Methanothermobacter thermautotrophicus str. Delta H: one gene and its partners. The protein of the gene in region 3 binds, or shares a complex with, the protein of the main gene of each other region. Links are inferred from orthologs where the notes say so. Each region holds a gene or a part of one and is shown on either strand. Other genes may lie near its edges.

The links. Proteins that work in one complex are often made in the same cells at the same time.
Region 1: MTH_RS07740 (region 3) and MTH_RS00935 share a complex: the UniProt entries of both Methanocaldococcus jannaschii proteins name them as parts of the 30S ribosomal subunit. The link is inferred for Methanothermobacter thermautotrophicus str. Delta H from one-to-one orthologs.
Region 2: MTH_RS07740 (region 3) and rpsE share a complex: the UniProt entries of both Methanocaldococcus jannaschii proteins name them as parts of the 30S ribosomal subunit. The link is inferred for Methanothermobacter thermautotrophicus str. Delta H from one-to-one orthologs.

The regions. Positions count from the first base shown.
Region 1 is NC_000916.1:147,912-150,799, forward strand. It holds MTH_RS00935 (30S ribosomal protein S8e), read left to right. Parts: upstream 1-1,196; coding sequence 1,197-1,580; downstream 1,581-2,888. Other genes in the region: hypE (hydrogenase expression/formation protein HypE), read right to left, coding at 1-831; polB2 (DNA polymerase PolB subunit 2), read left to right, coding at 1,599-2,270; MTH_RS00945 (TIGR02253 family HAD-type hydrolase), read left to right, coding at 2,434-2,888.
Region 2 is NC_000916.1:10,154-13,095, reverse strand. It holds rpsE (30S ribosomal protein S5), read right to left. Parts: upstream 1,823-2,942; coding sequence 1,178-1,822; downstream 1-1,177. Other genes in the region: MTH_RS00105 (50S ribosomal protein L19e), read right to left, coding at 2,415-2,861; MTH_RS00110 (50S ribosomal protein L18), read right to left, coding at 1,825-2,403; rpmD (50S ribosomal protein L30), read right to left, coding at 707-1,165; MTH_RS00125 (uL15m family ribosomal protein), read right to left, coding at 254-694; secY (preprotein translocase subunit SecY), read right to left, coding at 1-237. UniProt on the Methanocaldococcus jannaschii protein: With S4 and S12 plays an important role in translational accuracy.
Region 3 is NC_000916.1:1,477,261-1,485,567, reverse strand. Bases 2,439-5,295 are described here. They hold MTH_RS07740 (30S ribosomal protein S19e), read left to right. Parts: upstream 2,439-3,576; coding sequence 3,577-4,014; downstream 4,015-5,295. Other genes in these bases: MTH_RS07720 (50S ribosomal protein L31e), read left to right, coding at 5,163-5,295; MTH_RS07725 (50S ribosomal protein L39e), read left to right, coding at 4,996-5,151; MTH_RS07730 (DUF7411 family protein), read left to right, coding at 4,394-4,999; MTH_RS07735 (DNA-binding protein), read left to right, coding at 4,049-4,384; MTH_RS07745 (YhbY family RNA-binding protein), read left to right, coding at 3,333-3,566. Outside these bases: MTH_RS07770 (CBS domain-containing protein), read right to left, coding at 1-194; MTH_RS07765 (OBG GTPase family GTP-binding protein), read left to right, coding at 326-1,420; MTH_RS07760 (sulfide-dependent adenosine diphosphate thiazole synthase), read left to right, coding at 1,454-2,230; more of MTH_RS07755, read left to right, coding at 2,335-2,438; more of MTH_RS07720, read left to right, coding at 5,296-5,408; MTH_RS07715 (translation initiation factor IF-6), read left to right, coding at 5,423-6,091; rpl18a (50S ribosomal protein L18Ae), read left to right, coding at 6,094-6,324; pfdA (prefoldin subunit alpha), read left to right, coding at 6,329-6,754; signal recognition particle-docking protein FtsY, read left to right, coding at 6,755-7,831; MTH_RS07695 (GAF domain-containing protein), read left to right, coding at 7,890-8,307. UniProt on the Methanocaldococcus jannaschii protein: May be involved in maturation of the 30S ribosomal subunit.

The sequences.
Region 1 (2,888 bases), 1.3 Mb from region 3 along the record:
GATGATAACCTTGCCCTCATTTGCAACCTCATAGGGGTCTATTCCAAGCATCTCGGAGACGGCCTTCACCTCCTCCCGTACGGGTATGCTGTCCTCATCCAGGACCATACCCACACCTGATTTATCAGCCATCTCATTGAGGGCATTGGCTATACCGCCCCTGGTGGGGTCCTTCATTGCTGTAACACCCCCCACGTTCAGGGCTGCCTCCACTATACCCCAGACAGGGGCCACATCTGATTCGAGGTCTGTGTCGAATCCGAATCCCTCACGGAATGCCATGAGGGCCATCCCATGGTCCCCGACACTCCCGGTCAGTATGATCTTATCACCGGGCCTCAGTCCGGAGTCCCTGACTGTTTCACCACGCCCAACGACACCTATACCTGTGGTTGTTATGACCATCCTGTCAAGTTTTCCCTGTTCCATGACCTTGGTGTCGCCTGTGACAATGGACACGCCGGTCTCCCTTGAAACTGCGTCCATGGACTTTATGATCCTCTCAAGGTCCTCCCCAGGGAATCCCTCACTTATTATCATTGCATTTGCAATTGCAAGGGGCCTTGCCCCCATGACAGATATATCATTGACGGTACCTGCAACGGCTATCCTGCCTATGTCCCCTCCCGGGAAGAAGAGGGGGTCAATGGTGTGACCATCCGTACTGATAACGATCTCATAGTCCCCAAGGGGTATGCTTGCACCGTCGTCGAGGTCCTCGAGGCCAACTCCGCCGTTAACCCTCGTGTTATGGATGTTTGATAGTATTATATCTGATATAAGGTCCTGCATCACTTCTCCGCCTGCACCATGGGACATGCCGATTTTCATAGATTCACCTTGCATAATCTCTTGCCTATAGGGTATCTTGCTGATTGTATAAAACCTTTCACGGACCTCTGTCTGGATTTTATCTGTGTCTGAGAAGCCAGGATATGTATGGATGAACACCCTGATCTGGGGGAATGCATTTATCTGTGACCGGGAAAATTAATTACTGTGGCTGCAATCCACTTAAAAAGTGGGAGTGGTACTGCCTTCCGGGCGCGGCCAGGTTTATCTTCCAGCATGATCCTGTGAAGCACAATCTTTTTAAATGGTGCGGCCCATACTATAGATAAATTTATCTGTACTGAGTCACTAAGTTTCTTAAACTCAGTTTTACTGATTCTTGTATGAATGATTGAGGTGAAATAATGGCAATCTGGCAAGGTAAATCAATGAAAAAACCCAGTGGCGGAAGAGCCAAGATGAATCGTGGTAAAAGGAAGTACGAACTTGGAAGGGAGCCTGCTGAGACAAAGATCGGTGACAGGCGTGTAAGGCTGATAAGGACACGCGGAGGTAACACCAAGGTCAGGCTCGCTTCAGATACAAGGATAAACGTTGTTGACCCTGAAACCGGTAAGGTTGAAATTGCAGAGATAAGGAACGTTGTTGAGAACACAGCGAACCCCCACTTCGTAAGGAGGAACATCATAACCAGGGGTGCTGTCGTTGAGACAAACCTCGGGAACGTCAGGGTCACATCAAGGCCAGGTCAGGACGGTGTCATAAACGGAGTCCTGATCAGGGAATAAAAGGATTGAACCCCAGCGGTGTCCCAGTTGTCTAAGGTGGAGGATGAGATACTCTCCCAGGTGAAAAGGTTCCTGAAACACATAAACAGTAACCTCCCTGAGGGTATGGAACTGGAATTTGAGGGCTTCTACCGCAGGGGCTTTTTCGTAACAAAGAAGCGATACGCCCTCATAGAGGATGACACAATAGTTGCAAAGGGTCTTGAACTTGTAAGGCGTGACTGGGCACCAATAGCTAAAAAAACCCAGCGAAAGGTTCTTATGGCCATCCTCCGCGATGGATCTCCTGAGAAGGCAAGGGAGATAATAAGGGAAGTCGTGGGGCGCATAAGACGGGGTGACGTGGAACTCGATGACCTGGTGATACACACCCAGATCACAAGGGACCTCTCTGAGTACAAACAGATAGGTCCCCATGTCATCGCTGCAAAGAGATCCCTGGAGAAGGGAAGGCGTGTTGAGAGGGGCTCCATAGTTAGATACATCATCGTGAAGGGAAGGGGCCCCATAAGTCAGAGGGCCTTCCCGGTTGAGGACGCAGAAGGCATGGGATACGACCCCGACTATTACATTGAAAACCAGGTGATGGCTGCGGTATCACGCATAATGTCATCCCTGGGTTACTCCACAGAGGATATGAATTCGTTATCCTCGGGTGAAAGGCAGAGCAGCCTCGACGCGTTCTTTTAATTGGCTGAAGGCTTTCTTTTAACACTTTTCGTTATTTCTAATCAGCTGGAAGCTATCCTTTGTTTTAAGACACCATCTCCATGATTTCCGCATCCCACAGTTAAACCAACAATGTTATAATTGATTAGTTATAGAGTTTCATTACAGAGAAATAGGTGGGACGATGCTGAAGGCGGTTTTCTTTGATATTGATGATACTCTCTATGACACCTCAGGATTTGCTAAACTTGCAAGAAAGGCTGCTCTGAACGTCATGATAGACGCAGGTCTCCCATTAACACAGGAGGAGGCCTACAAGCTTCTCAGGGAGATAATATCCGAGAAAGGATCAAACTATGACAGGCATTTCAATGTCCTGACAAAGACGGTTTTCGGTGAGGAGAAACCACTGCTCATTGCCCTTGGAATGATAACATACCACAACGTCAAGTTCGCCCTCCTGAGACCATTCCCCAACACCACATCCACACTCATTGACCTCAAGAGTAAGGGGTACAGGCTTGGGGTCATCTCAAACGGCATAACGATAAAGCAGTGGGAGAAGCTCATAAGACTCGGCATCCACCACTTCTTCGATGAGGTCGTCACCTCAGACGAGGTCGGCTTCGAAAAACCCAA
Region 2 (2,942 bases), 1.5 Mb from region 3 along the record:
TATACCCAGGGTGAGTATTGAACCAAAGTTTCCTGCGAGCACAGCCCTGAACTGGGCAAACTGGTCCACTGCATTTGCACTCAAACCATAAAGGGGTATCTGGGCCAGGAAGAAATAAAGGACAAGGATTATGCCCGTCCATTTGAGTTTCTCCCTGAAGGGAACCCTGTAACCAGGTGACTTTACCTGGGGCAGGACTGAGAATAGGGGTTCAAATTTTTCCTTCAACTGCTCCACTCCTTGTCAGCTGGTTTCACTCTATGACTTCAGCCTTTCCTCCGGCCTCTTCGATCTTCTCGGTGGCGCTCCTGGAGAACTCGTATGCCTTGAGATGGACGGGCCTTGTGATCCTTCCGCTTCCGAGGACCTTTTCAAATCCAAGGTCGCGGACATCCAGCACCACCATTCCGTCCTCCTCGGATGCAACTCCCCTCTCAAGGAGTTCTGGTATCATTTCATCCAGGTAGGCCAGGTTAACTGTTTCCAGCCTCTTTATGAGTTTCTGGGGCCTCTTGAAGCCGTATTTCCCGAAGTGTTTTGGGTCGTACTTGACTATCCATGTCCAGTGGTGTTTGTGCCCACCGGCCTGTCCTCTACCACCGCGGTGACCTGCTCCCCTCCTCTTCTTGGAGCATCCTCCACCGACGGTGCGTGAGCCCCTCATCCTTGTGATCTTTCGTCTTTTTCTGATCATGAGTGATTCCTCCTAGATCATCCTTTTCAAAAGGTCATTTATCTTTTCGCCGCGATATCCAAGGCTTCCGCCCTCATTGAAGGCCTTTTTTATGCCTTCGTATCCCTTTCTTGGGGGGTGCAGTCTGAATACAGGTTTTATTCCTGCTTCCTCAAGTTTAACCTCGCCGCTGAAGACGGCTGCAGCAAACTCATCGACGGAACCGTAAGCGGTTTTCTCATTTATGTACTCATCGGTTATCCTGTCTCCCCCGATGAGTCTTCCCCTCTTCCTTATCATGGCTGTCAGGGTTTCCTGGTCGACTTCACCCCAGGTTATGTAGTCCTTGGCCTTCTGGAGCATGCCAAGGTAGCTGGGTGTGTCCTCAACCAGGACGGCGTGGTTTATCCTGTTGAGCCTTAACATTTCCATGGTGTCAGCTATGTCCCTTCGAACACCTGCTGATCCCCTTACCCTTACTACTGCGAACATCTAGAATCACCTTCAGGTACTGCAAACACCGAGGTTCTTAAGGTCCTTCTCGCTTGCCTTTACTTTGCTCAGCTGTTTGAGGGCGTCGAAGGTTGCCCTGGCGAAGTTAACTGTGGTCTGTGTCTGTCCACGTGTATGTGACCATACATCGTCTATACCTGCAAGTCTCATTATGGTCTTGCCCACGTCACCTATTGCGAGTCCAACACCACCAGGTGCGGGTATGAGGGTCACGCGGACACTGCCGCTCTTACCGGAGACCTTGAAGGGTACGGTGTGTTCCCTTCCACAGACACATCCCCAGTCACCGCATCCTCTTCTGACCTTTATTATGTTGAACTTTGCATCGTCAACTGCCTTCCTGATGGCGGGACCGACCTCCCTTGCCTTACCCTGCCCGAGTCCGACGTAACCGTCCTTGTTACCAACTGCAACAATGACCCTGAAGTTAACCTTTCTCCCTGACTTGTGCATCCTCTGGACAAGGTTGACGTCGATAACTTCCTCCTCAAGGTCAGGAAGCAGTGCATCGATTATCTCAAGTTCCATTATGGGGTGTCCCTCTTCAAAGATCTCATCGATGCTTGTTATGACACCCTCCTTTACAAGGCGTCCCAGCTGGGTCCTTGGCTCCCATTCCTCCATGTTGAAGTTCATAATCATACCTCTTCATCTATTCTCTTTTTGATTTCATCAAAGTGTTCCGGCAGATCCACAGGGGAAAGACCCCTTTCAAGGTACTTTGAAAACCTCTTCCGGAGTTCTTCCTCATCAAGGGATTCTGCGTACTCCATTATGTGTTCTCCCCTGATTCTTGATTCATCGGGCAGCACTGATTCACCGTGGGGTACATTGAGTCCTGCGTCAACAGCCCCCTTGAGTGCAGCGAATACCTTTGAGCCCCTGATGGCTGGTCTCAGTCCTATGTCAAGGACAGCCTCCTCTATACCCTCCTTCAGAGCCCTTTTACCGCACAGGTAACCTGTGAGGTAGGCTGCTGCTGTGTTGCTTGTACCTCCAAGCCATCCCATTTTCTGGAGCTGTTTTGAGTGGGCTGAGACAAGTGTTTCGTCTCCGTTCATGCCCACGTTGATTATCTGTGCAATAACGTGATATGTCGTTATCCTGACGACGAGCCTTGATTTACCTGTTTCTACCATTTTGTAGCGGGCCCGGTAATCAGTTTTACCTTCCCTTCTTCTTCTAAATGCCAGCTTGTATCTTGGTCCATGTGCCAATCAAATCCCTCCTACCTGAGCATGTCGTGGTCCCGGGCATAGGTCTTCATGTAAGATTTGCTCTTAAAGGCTCCGCCCTTGGCCATCTTGTACAGTTTACGGTAGGTGCTCTTGTTTATTTCGCGGTTGTCCCTCATCTCCTTGAGGTCCTTTCTCAGTGCCCTTATGGTGGTCATCCACTCATCCTTTTTGGGCCTTCTGGCACCCTTTGCACCCTTTATACTTCCAGGTCCCCTTCTTCGTCCCTTCTTCTTCTGCTGGGCTATCTTCTTTGACCTGTAGCTGCTTATACCCTTCTTGGGTTTGGCCTTTATTGCGCCATCCTTTATTAGCTGCTTCACACCGTCCCTTGTTATTGCCCTTGAAACCTCATCGATCCTTTCAGGGTCTATCCATATCCTGTTAACCCCTACCTTGAGTATGTCTGCAGCTAATCTCTTCTGAGTAGTAAGATTCATTCAAGAAACCTCCTTGTATTCAGCATTTGCTGATAAACCCGAAAAATTTCAGGTATCCCCTTAAAAAGTTTTTTCGCTGGA
Region 3 (8,307 bases):
ACCTCTGCAAGATCATCCCCCTCTGCAATGGCCTCAAGCACATCCCATGTGGTTACAATTCCGACCCTGACACCTTCCTTCACAACCACCGAGCTTCCCTTGGCGTTCTCAACATAGTTCCTTAGAACATCCTCGAGGCTGGCGGTTATGTCGATGGTGTCAACATCCGTAACCATAACATCCTCAACCCTCATAAAATCACCTGCATATAATATGAAGGTTATGGGATATAAAATATAAGGGAAAATATTTAATAATGGATAATAGAGAACACTGAATGATTACACTGATTTTTCCCGGCTTCAACAATGTTCATGTGAGTGGTATGGATATCGAAGAGAAGATCAGAAAGATAGAAGAGGAGATTCAGAAGACACCATACAACAAGGCCACAGCCCACCATATAGGTAAACTGAAGGCAAAGATCTCCCGCCTCAAGGAGGAGGCCCTCCAGAGGAAGACCTCATCTGGAAAGGGGAGAGGATTCCATATCAAAAAGTCTGGAGACTCCACCGTGGTCCTCATCGGTTTTCCATCTGTTGGGAAATCAACACTCCTCAACGAGTTAACCAGTGCAGAGTCAAAGGTGGGTGACTATCAGTTCACAACCCTTGAGATCGTCCCGGGCGTCATGGAGTACCGGGGGGCCCAGATACAGATATTTGACATACCCGGGATAATAACCGGGGCCTCCCGTGGGAGGGGCCGTGGAAGGGAGATACTCTCAGTTGCCAGGAGCGCCGACCTCATAGTGATAGTCCTTGATGTCTTCAACACAGACCACATGGACATAATCCTCAGGGAGCTGAGGGATGTTGGTATAAGACCCAACGAGACGCCCCCTGATGTGATTGTTAAGAGGAGAAAACTGGGTGGTGTGAAGCTCTCAGCAACGGTCGAACTCACACACCTTGATGAGAAGATCATAAGGTCAGTCCTCAATGAGTACGGAATCCACAATGCCGACGTCCTCATAAGGGATGACATAACCGTTGACCAGTTCATAGACGTCATGGAGGCCAACCGCGCCTACATACCGGCCATCACCGTTATAAACAAGATAGACCTTGTGGATGAATCCTATCTTGAGGGTCTCAGGGAGAAATTCCCGGAAGCCCTCTTCATCTCCGCAGACAGGGACATCAACATCGATGAGCTCAGGGAGGAAATATTTAACAGACTGGGCCTCATAAGGATATACCTGAAGCCCCAGGGTAAAAAGGCTGATTACGACGAACCCCTCATCATCAGGGAAGGGTCAACCGTTGGCGATGTGTGCCAGAAGCTCCACAGGGACTTTGTGCGTAAATTCAGACATGCAAGGGTCTGGGGGAGCTCTGTTAAATTCGACGGCCAGAAGGTGGGCCTTGAACATGTCCTCAATGATGAGGACGTCCTGAGGATCATAATAAAGAAGTGACCGCTTCTTATGGAAATACATGCAGGTGTGAAGATGAAGCTTGATGATATAAAAATTTCAAGAGCAATTGTTGAAGGATACATGGAGGATCTCCTGGACTACATGGAGATGGATGTTGCTATCGGCGGAGGGGGCCCCTCCGGTCTAACAGCAGGCTACTACCTTGCAAGGGCCGGTCTGAAGGTGGCGCTCTTTGAGCGCAAGCTCTCCATTGGTGGTGGAATGTGGGGCGGCGGTATGATGTTCAACAAGATCGTCGTCCAGGACGAGGGCCGTGAGATCCTCGATGAATTCGGAATAAGGTCAGAACCCTATGATGAGGGATACCATGTGGCTGATTCGGTGGAGGCGACCTCCACCCTGTGTTCCAGGGCCTGCCAGGCCGGACTGAAGATATTCAACCTCATGAGCATAGAGGACGTTATGATCCGCGACGAGGGGATAACAGGTCTTGTGCTCAACTGGAGCTCAGTTGAAATGGCGGGCCTCCACGTTGATCCCCTCACAGTCAGGGCCAGAGCAGTCATCGATGCAACGGGTCATGACTGTGAGATAGTGAAGGTGGTGGAGAGGAAGATCGGACCGGAACTCAACACCCCCGATGGCAGGATACAGGGCGAGAGGTCCATGTGGGCCGACGTGGGGGAGGCTGCCCTCATTGAAAACACGAGGGAGGTCTACCCCAACCTCTATGTGGCTGGAATGGCGAGCAACGCCGTATACGGCGCCCCCAGGATGGGGCCCATATTTGGTGGTATGCTGGTCTCAGGTCGACGTGTTGCAGAGATGATAATCGAGAAGCTGAAATGAATGTCTGCGTCTTACCACCACCATTGAACAGCCACCGCACACAGAGGCAATGAAAAAGGAGAAATGGGCCACGGTTCCAGTCAGCAAGGCGAGACTGTGAAATCATGATCTGCATAACCGGAACACCCGGCGTCGGGAAGACAACCCTGGCGGGTATATTGAGGGAGAGGGGACTGGAGGTCATATCCCTCGGGGAACTCATAAGGCAGAAGGGATTCGTCCTTGGACGCGACCCCATCAGGGGATACCTTGAAGCCGACATTGAGGCCGCATGCAGTCACCTCCAGGAAATGGAGGGTCTGGATGTGGTGGAGGGTCACCTCTCCCACCTCTGCAGATCCTGCAGCATGGTGATCGTCCTCAGACTCCACCCGGAGGTACTCAGGGGCAGGCTTGAGGGGAGGGGCTACCCTGAAGGTAAGGTGCTTGAAAACCTCGAGGCCGAAGCGCTGGATGTGTGCACCGTTGAGGCCTTCGAAATACATGGGGAGCGTGTTCATGAGGTCGATACAACAGGAAGATCCCCCCATGAGGTTGCCGATATCATCACCGATATCATGAATGGTTCAAGGGTATGTCCCCCGGGGGGAGTGGATTTCTCAGGATGGCTTCTTGGATGATGGAAAAGGTTTTTAAATATGGAAACACAAAGCACTTATAATATTCTTCTTGTGCAGTCAGTACACCATCTCAATGTGCAAGATGTGGATGTTCTATTCCGTTATGAGAGGTTAAACCTTGAGGAGAGGAAAGAGACCACGATGGATGTTAAAAATTGCTGAAGAGAGAATAGACATCCTTTTCAGAATGGCTGACCGTGAATTTTCAGCTAATCCCCATAGATCGCACAGGTACACCGAACTTGCAAGAAACATCGCAATGAAATACAGGGTTAGAATCCCCAGGGAATGGAGGAGGAGGTTCTGCAGGAAATGTTACAGTTTCCTTAAACCCGGGGCAAACTGCACCGTCAGGATAGCTGATGGGAAGGTTAATTTTAGGTGCCACGAGTGCGGTCACATCATGAGATTCCCTTATATCAGGGAAAAAAAGGATAGAAGGAGAAATAAGATTGAGTCTCACACCACCAAAGAAGGAACTGATGAACAGATCACTGTCGGCGCTCACAATAAATGTGGGGAAAGCCAGAGTGACAGATAGCCTCATTGAAGAGGTTAAGAGGCAGCTCAAGGCAAATGAACTGATAAAGATAAGATTTGCCAGGACGGTGGCCTCTGAAAAAGAAAGTTATATTACAGAGATAGTTGAAAAAACAAATTCTAAGCTCATAGATTTAAGAGGAAATGTGGCAATAATTTTCAAAAAAAGATCTTAGGAGGATAAATATGACTACAGTTTATGACGTGCCAGCAGATCTGCTCATAAACAGGGTTGCTGAGGAACTGAAAAATGACAGTAAGGTTAAATCCCCTGAATGGGTTAACTTTGTTAAAACAGGTGTCCACAAGGAAAGAAGACCTGAGAATCCTGACTGGTGGTATGTAAGGGCCGCAGCCCTCCTCAGAAGAGTTTACATTGATGGTCCTGTGGGTGTTAACAGCCTCAGGACACATTACGGCGGTAAGAAGGACAGGGGCTCACGCCCTGAAAAGTTCAGAAGGGGTAGCGGTGCCATAATCAGAAGGGCCCTGCAGCAGCTGGAGGAATCAGGTCTAATAAAGAGGGAAGAAAATGGAAGGGTTATAACACCCGAAGGCAGATCATTCCTTGACAAGGCCGCTGCAGAGGTAAAGAAAGAAGTTGAAGGACTTGAAAGGTACTGAAACTATCCCAGAGGGGCCTCAGGAGGTTTCATAGTTGACAGACCTCGAAGAGATACGTCGCAAGAAGATGCTGGAGCTCCAGCAGAAGGCTCAGCAGCAGGCGATGGAAGCTGAAGCACAGGAACAGATGCGTCAGCAGCTGGAAATGCAGAAAAAACAGATAATGATGCAGATACTCACCCCTGAAGCCCGTAGCCGTCTGGCCAACCTCCGTCTGACAAGACCGGACTTCGTTGAGCAGATAGAACTGCAGCTCATACAGCTGGCCCAGATGGGGCGTGTAAGGTCAAAGATCACCGATGAACAGCTGAAGGAGCTGCTTAAAAGGGTTGCGGGTAAAAAGAGGGAGATAAAGATCAGCCGCAAATAGTCTGGTAAAATGAATGCATGCGTACTCTACAGTGGCGGTAAGGACAGTTCACTGGCGGCTGTGATGCTCCAGCGGCTGGGGATACAGCCAGAGCTGGTGACTGTGAACTTCGGGATCCATGATTCATGGAAGCCAGCATCTGATGCAGCTGCATCCCTTGGATTTCCACACCGTGTTCTTAAACTCGGCGATGAAATCCTGAGGGACGCTGCTGAGACGATAATCAATGACGGGTTTCCGAATAATGGTATAAAGCACATACACAGGATGGCAGTTGAAGCCGCAGCCACCGAGTACGACATGGTTGCCGATGGAACGCGACGTGACGACAGGACCCCTAAACTAACAAGGGACGAGATACAGAGCCTCGAAGACCGCCTGAACATTGAATATGTGAACCTGGATGGTCTCGGTCACAGGACCGTTAACAGACTTGCATCGATGCTCTTCAGCCTGAGGAGGGAGAGAAGCAGTATCGATAACAGCTCCGACTACGAGGTTGAGGTCCGCCTCCTCCTTGAGGAGATGGGCCACAGTTCAGAATCATTCTTCCCTGTTCACTTCCAGACCAGGGTCACTGGCTGGAACACCAAAATGAAGGAGGATGCTAAATGAGTAGAAATAAACATGTTGCCAGGAAACTCAGAATGGCAAAGGCTAACAGACAGAACAGAAGGGTGCCCGCATGGGTTATGGTTAAGACAAACTACAGGGTTCGAAGCCATCCAAAGATGAGGCACTGGAGAAGGACCAAACTCAAGGTATAGGAGGACTGGATATGGAAAGGATTTATGTCATACCTCTCAGAAAGGCCAAGAACGTGCCAAGGACCATAAGAGCGCCGAAGGCTGTTAAGATTGTCAGGGAATTTCTCATGAAACATATGAAGGCAGACACCGTTAAACTCGACGAGTCAATCAACGAAAAACTCTGGGAGAGAGGTATCCAGAAGATACCCCCAAGAATAAAGGTCAAGGCCGTTAAGGATGAAGACGGTGTTGTTGAAGCCACACTCGAAGAATGAAATGATGGTGAATTATGATTAGAAGGATCAACCTCAGTGGAAACCCGAACCTGGGAGTTTACATCTCTGTAACCGACAGTGTGGCCCTGATACCACAGAACACCCCTGAAAAGTTTGAGGGTGTTCTCAGGGAAGCCCTTGAAGTTGAGGTCCTGAAGGTGTCCATCAGTGGCAGCAGCCTAAACGGTGCCCTTGCCGTGGGCAACTCAAATGGATTCGTGGTCTCAAATCAGGCCATGGACCGTGAAATCGATGCCCTTGCAGCTGCCGGTGTGGAGGCTGTCAGGATCCCTGAAAGGTTTACTGCAGTCGGTAACCTTGTGCTGGCCAATGACAACGGTGCCGTTGCAAGTCCACTGCTGTCAGATGATGCGCTGCAGGTTATAGGGGATGTGCTTGAGGTTGACGTTAAAGTATCCACACTTGCAGGCCTCAACATCGTAGGCTCCATGGGTGCAGCTACCAACCGTGGTGCCCTGCTGAATCCCCAGGCATCATCTGAGGAAATAGGTATCATAGAGGATACCCTGGGAGTGGAGGCCGACGTTGGCACAGTCAACCATGGAGTCACACTTATAGGTGCCTGTTCGGTGGCCAACTCAAACGGTGTCCTTGTGGGTGAGGAAACCACAGGGCCAGAACTTGCAAGGATAGAAGAAGCTTTAGGTTTTCTTGAGGGATGAAAATGAAGACAAAGATATTTAGGGTTAAAGGAAAGTTCCTGATGGGTGATAAGCTTCAGCCATTCACAAAGGAGCTCAATGCAATAAGGGAAGAGGAAATCTATGAGAGGCTCTACTCTGAATTCGGGAGCAAACACAGGGTTCCAAGGAGCAAAGTTAAAATAGAGGAGATAGAGGAGATATCACCTGAGGAGGTTCAGGACCCGGTGGTCAAGGCGCTGGTCCAGAGGTGATCACATGGAAGACCAGCAGAGGCTCGAGGAGATAGTGAACCAGCTGAACATCTACCAGAGCCAGGTCGAACTCATACAGCAGCAGATGGAGGCCGTGAGGGCCACCATCAGTGAACTTGAAATCCTTGAGAAGACCCTCAGTGATATACAGGGAAAGGATGGCTCCGAGACCCTGGTACCTGTGGGTGCCGGCTCCTTCATAAAGGCAGAGCTCAAGGATACCAGTGAAGTTATAATGAGTGTCGGTGCAGGTGTAGCCATAAAGAAGAACTTCGAGGATGCAATGGAGAGCATTAAGTCCCAGAAGAATGAACTGGAGTCAACACTTCAGAAGATGGGTGAGAACCTGCGTAAGATAACAGACATCATGATGAAATTATCTCCTCAGGCAGAGGAACTCCTCAAAAAGGTAAGGGGAAGTGGAGAGTAAGTGTTTGAGTCTCTGAAGAAAAAATTCAGTGAAACCGTTGGCAAAATCACCGAGAAGGTCTCATCAGGCCAGGAACCCCGGTCCGAAGAGGATAAGTCTGAGGATAGGGGTCCCGAGCCCATTCCAGAAGGTAAACCTGAAGAAGAGGTTAGAACTGAAGAACCAGATGATACGAGTTCAGAGGAACCCGCTCCCGATGCAGGGGAGGGGGGTTCAGGTTTCCTCTCATTTTTCAGGGAAAAAAGGATAACAGAAAAGGACGTGGATGATGTACTCTGGGACCTGGAAATGGCCCTCCTGGAAAGTGACGTGGCCCTTGAAGTGGCTGAAAAAATCACCACAGAGTTGAAGGAAGAACTGGTTGGAAGGAAGGTTAAGAGGAGCACCGAAATATCAGAATACACAATGGAAGCCCTTAAAAAGGCTGTTAAGGATGTTCTCAGCGTTGACGGTGTGGACCTCCCGCAGCTCGTGGAGAAGAAGAAACCCCTTGTTATAATGTTTGTTGGTATAAACGGGACCGGCAAGACAACCACCATAGCAAAGGTGGCCAGATACTTCATGAAAAAGGGCCTTGAGCCCGTGATAGCAGCTGCAGACACCTTCCGTGCCGGTGCAATAGAGCAGATAGGTCAGCACGCAGATAAACTCGGAGTCAAGCTAATAAGCCACCGCAAGGGAGCCGACCCCGCCGCCGTTGCCTTTGACGCGGTATCCCATGCAAAGGCCCAGGGAAAGGATGTCGTCCTCATAGACACCGCAGGGAGGATGCAGACCAACGTGAACCTCATGGACGAGATGGCCAAGATAAAGAGGGTCGTCAGGCCAGACCTCATAGTGTTTGTCGGTGATGCGCTGACAGGAAACGATGCCATTGAACAGGCAGCCCGATTTGATGAAGCCGTTGGCATAGACGCAGTTATACTGACAAAGGCTGATGCAGATGCGCGCGGAGGCGCAGCATTGTCCATAGGCTACATGATCAAAAGGCCCATAATATTCATGGGGATCGGGCAGGGCTACGATGACATAATGGAATTCAAACCCGAATGGATGGTGGAACAGCTATTCGCATGAACTGATTAATGGACATCCATGCAGATAAAATACAGAATACAAAAATTTTTATACAGCCATGTCACATTACCCATGTGGAGACTTTCATATGGGTGTAAGGATACTCCTTGTAGAGGATGAGGCAATAACGGCGATGGATCTCCAGAGAAAGCTGGAGTTCTGGGGATATGATGTTGTGGGGGTTGCATACAGTGGTGAGACTGCAGTTGAACTTGCACAGAAGCACCACCCTGATCTAATTTTAATGGACATAGTCCTCAAGGGCCCCCTGAACGGTGTTGATGCTGCAAAAGAAATTCGTAGCCTTGACATACCTGTGGTTTTTCTATCAGCCCACTCAGAGGGCTCCACCATGGAGAGGGCCAGGGAAGTGGAACCCTACGGATACCTGATAAAGCCCTTTGATGAGAAGGAGCTCCTATTCAGCATTGAACTGGCGGTTCAGAGGCACCGGAGCCAGTTACAGATAAAAAAAC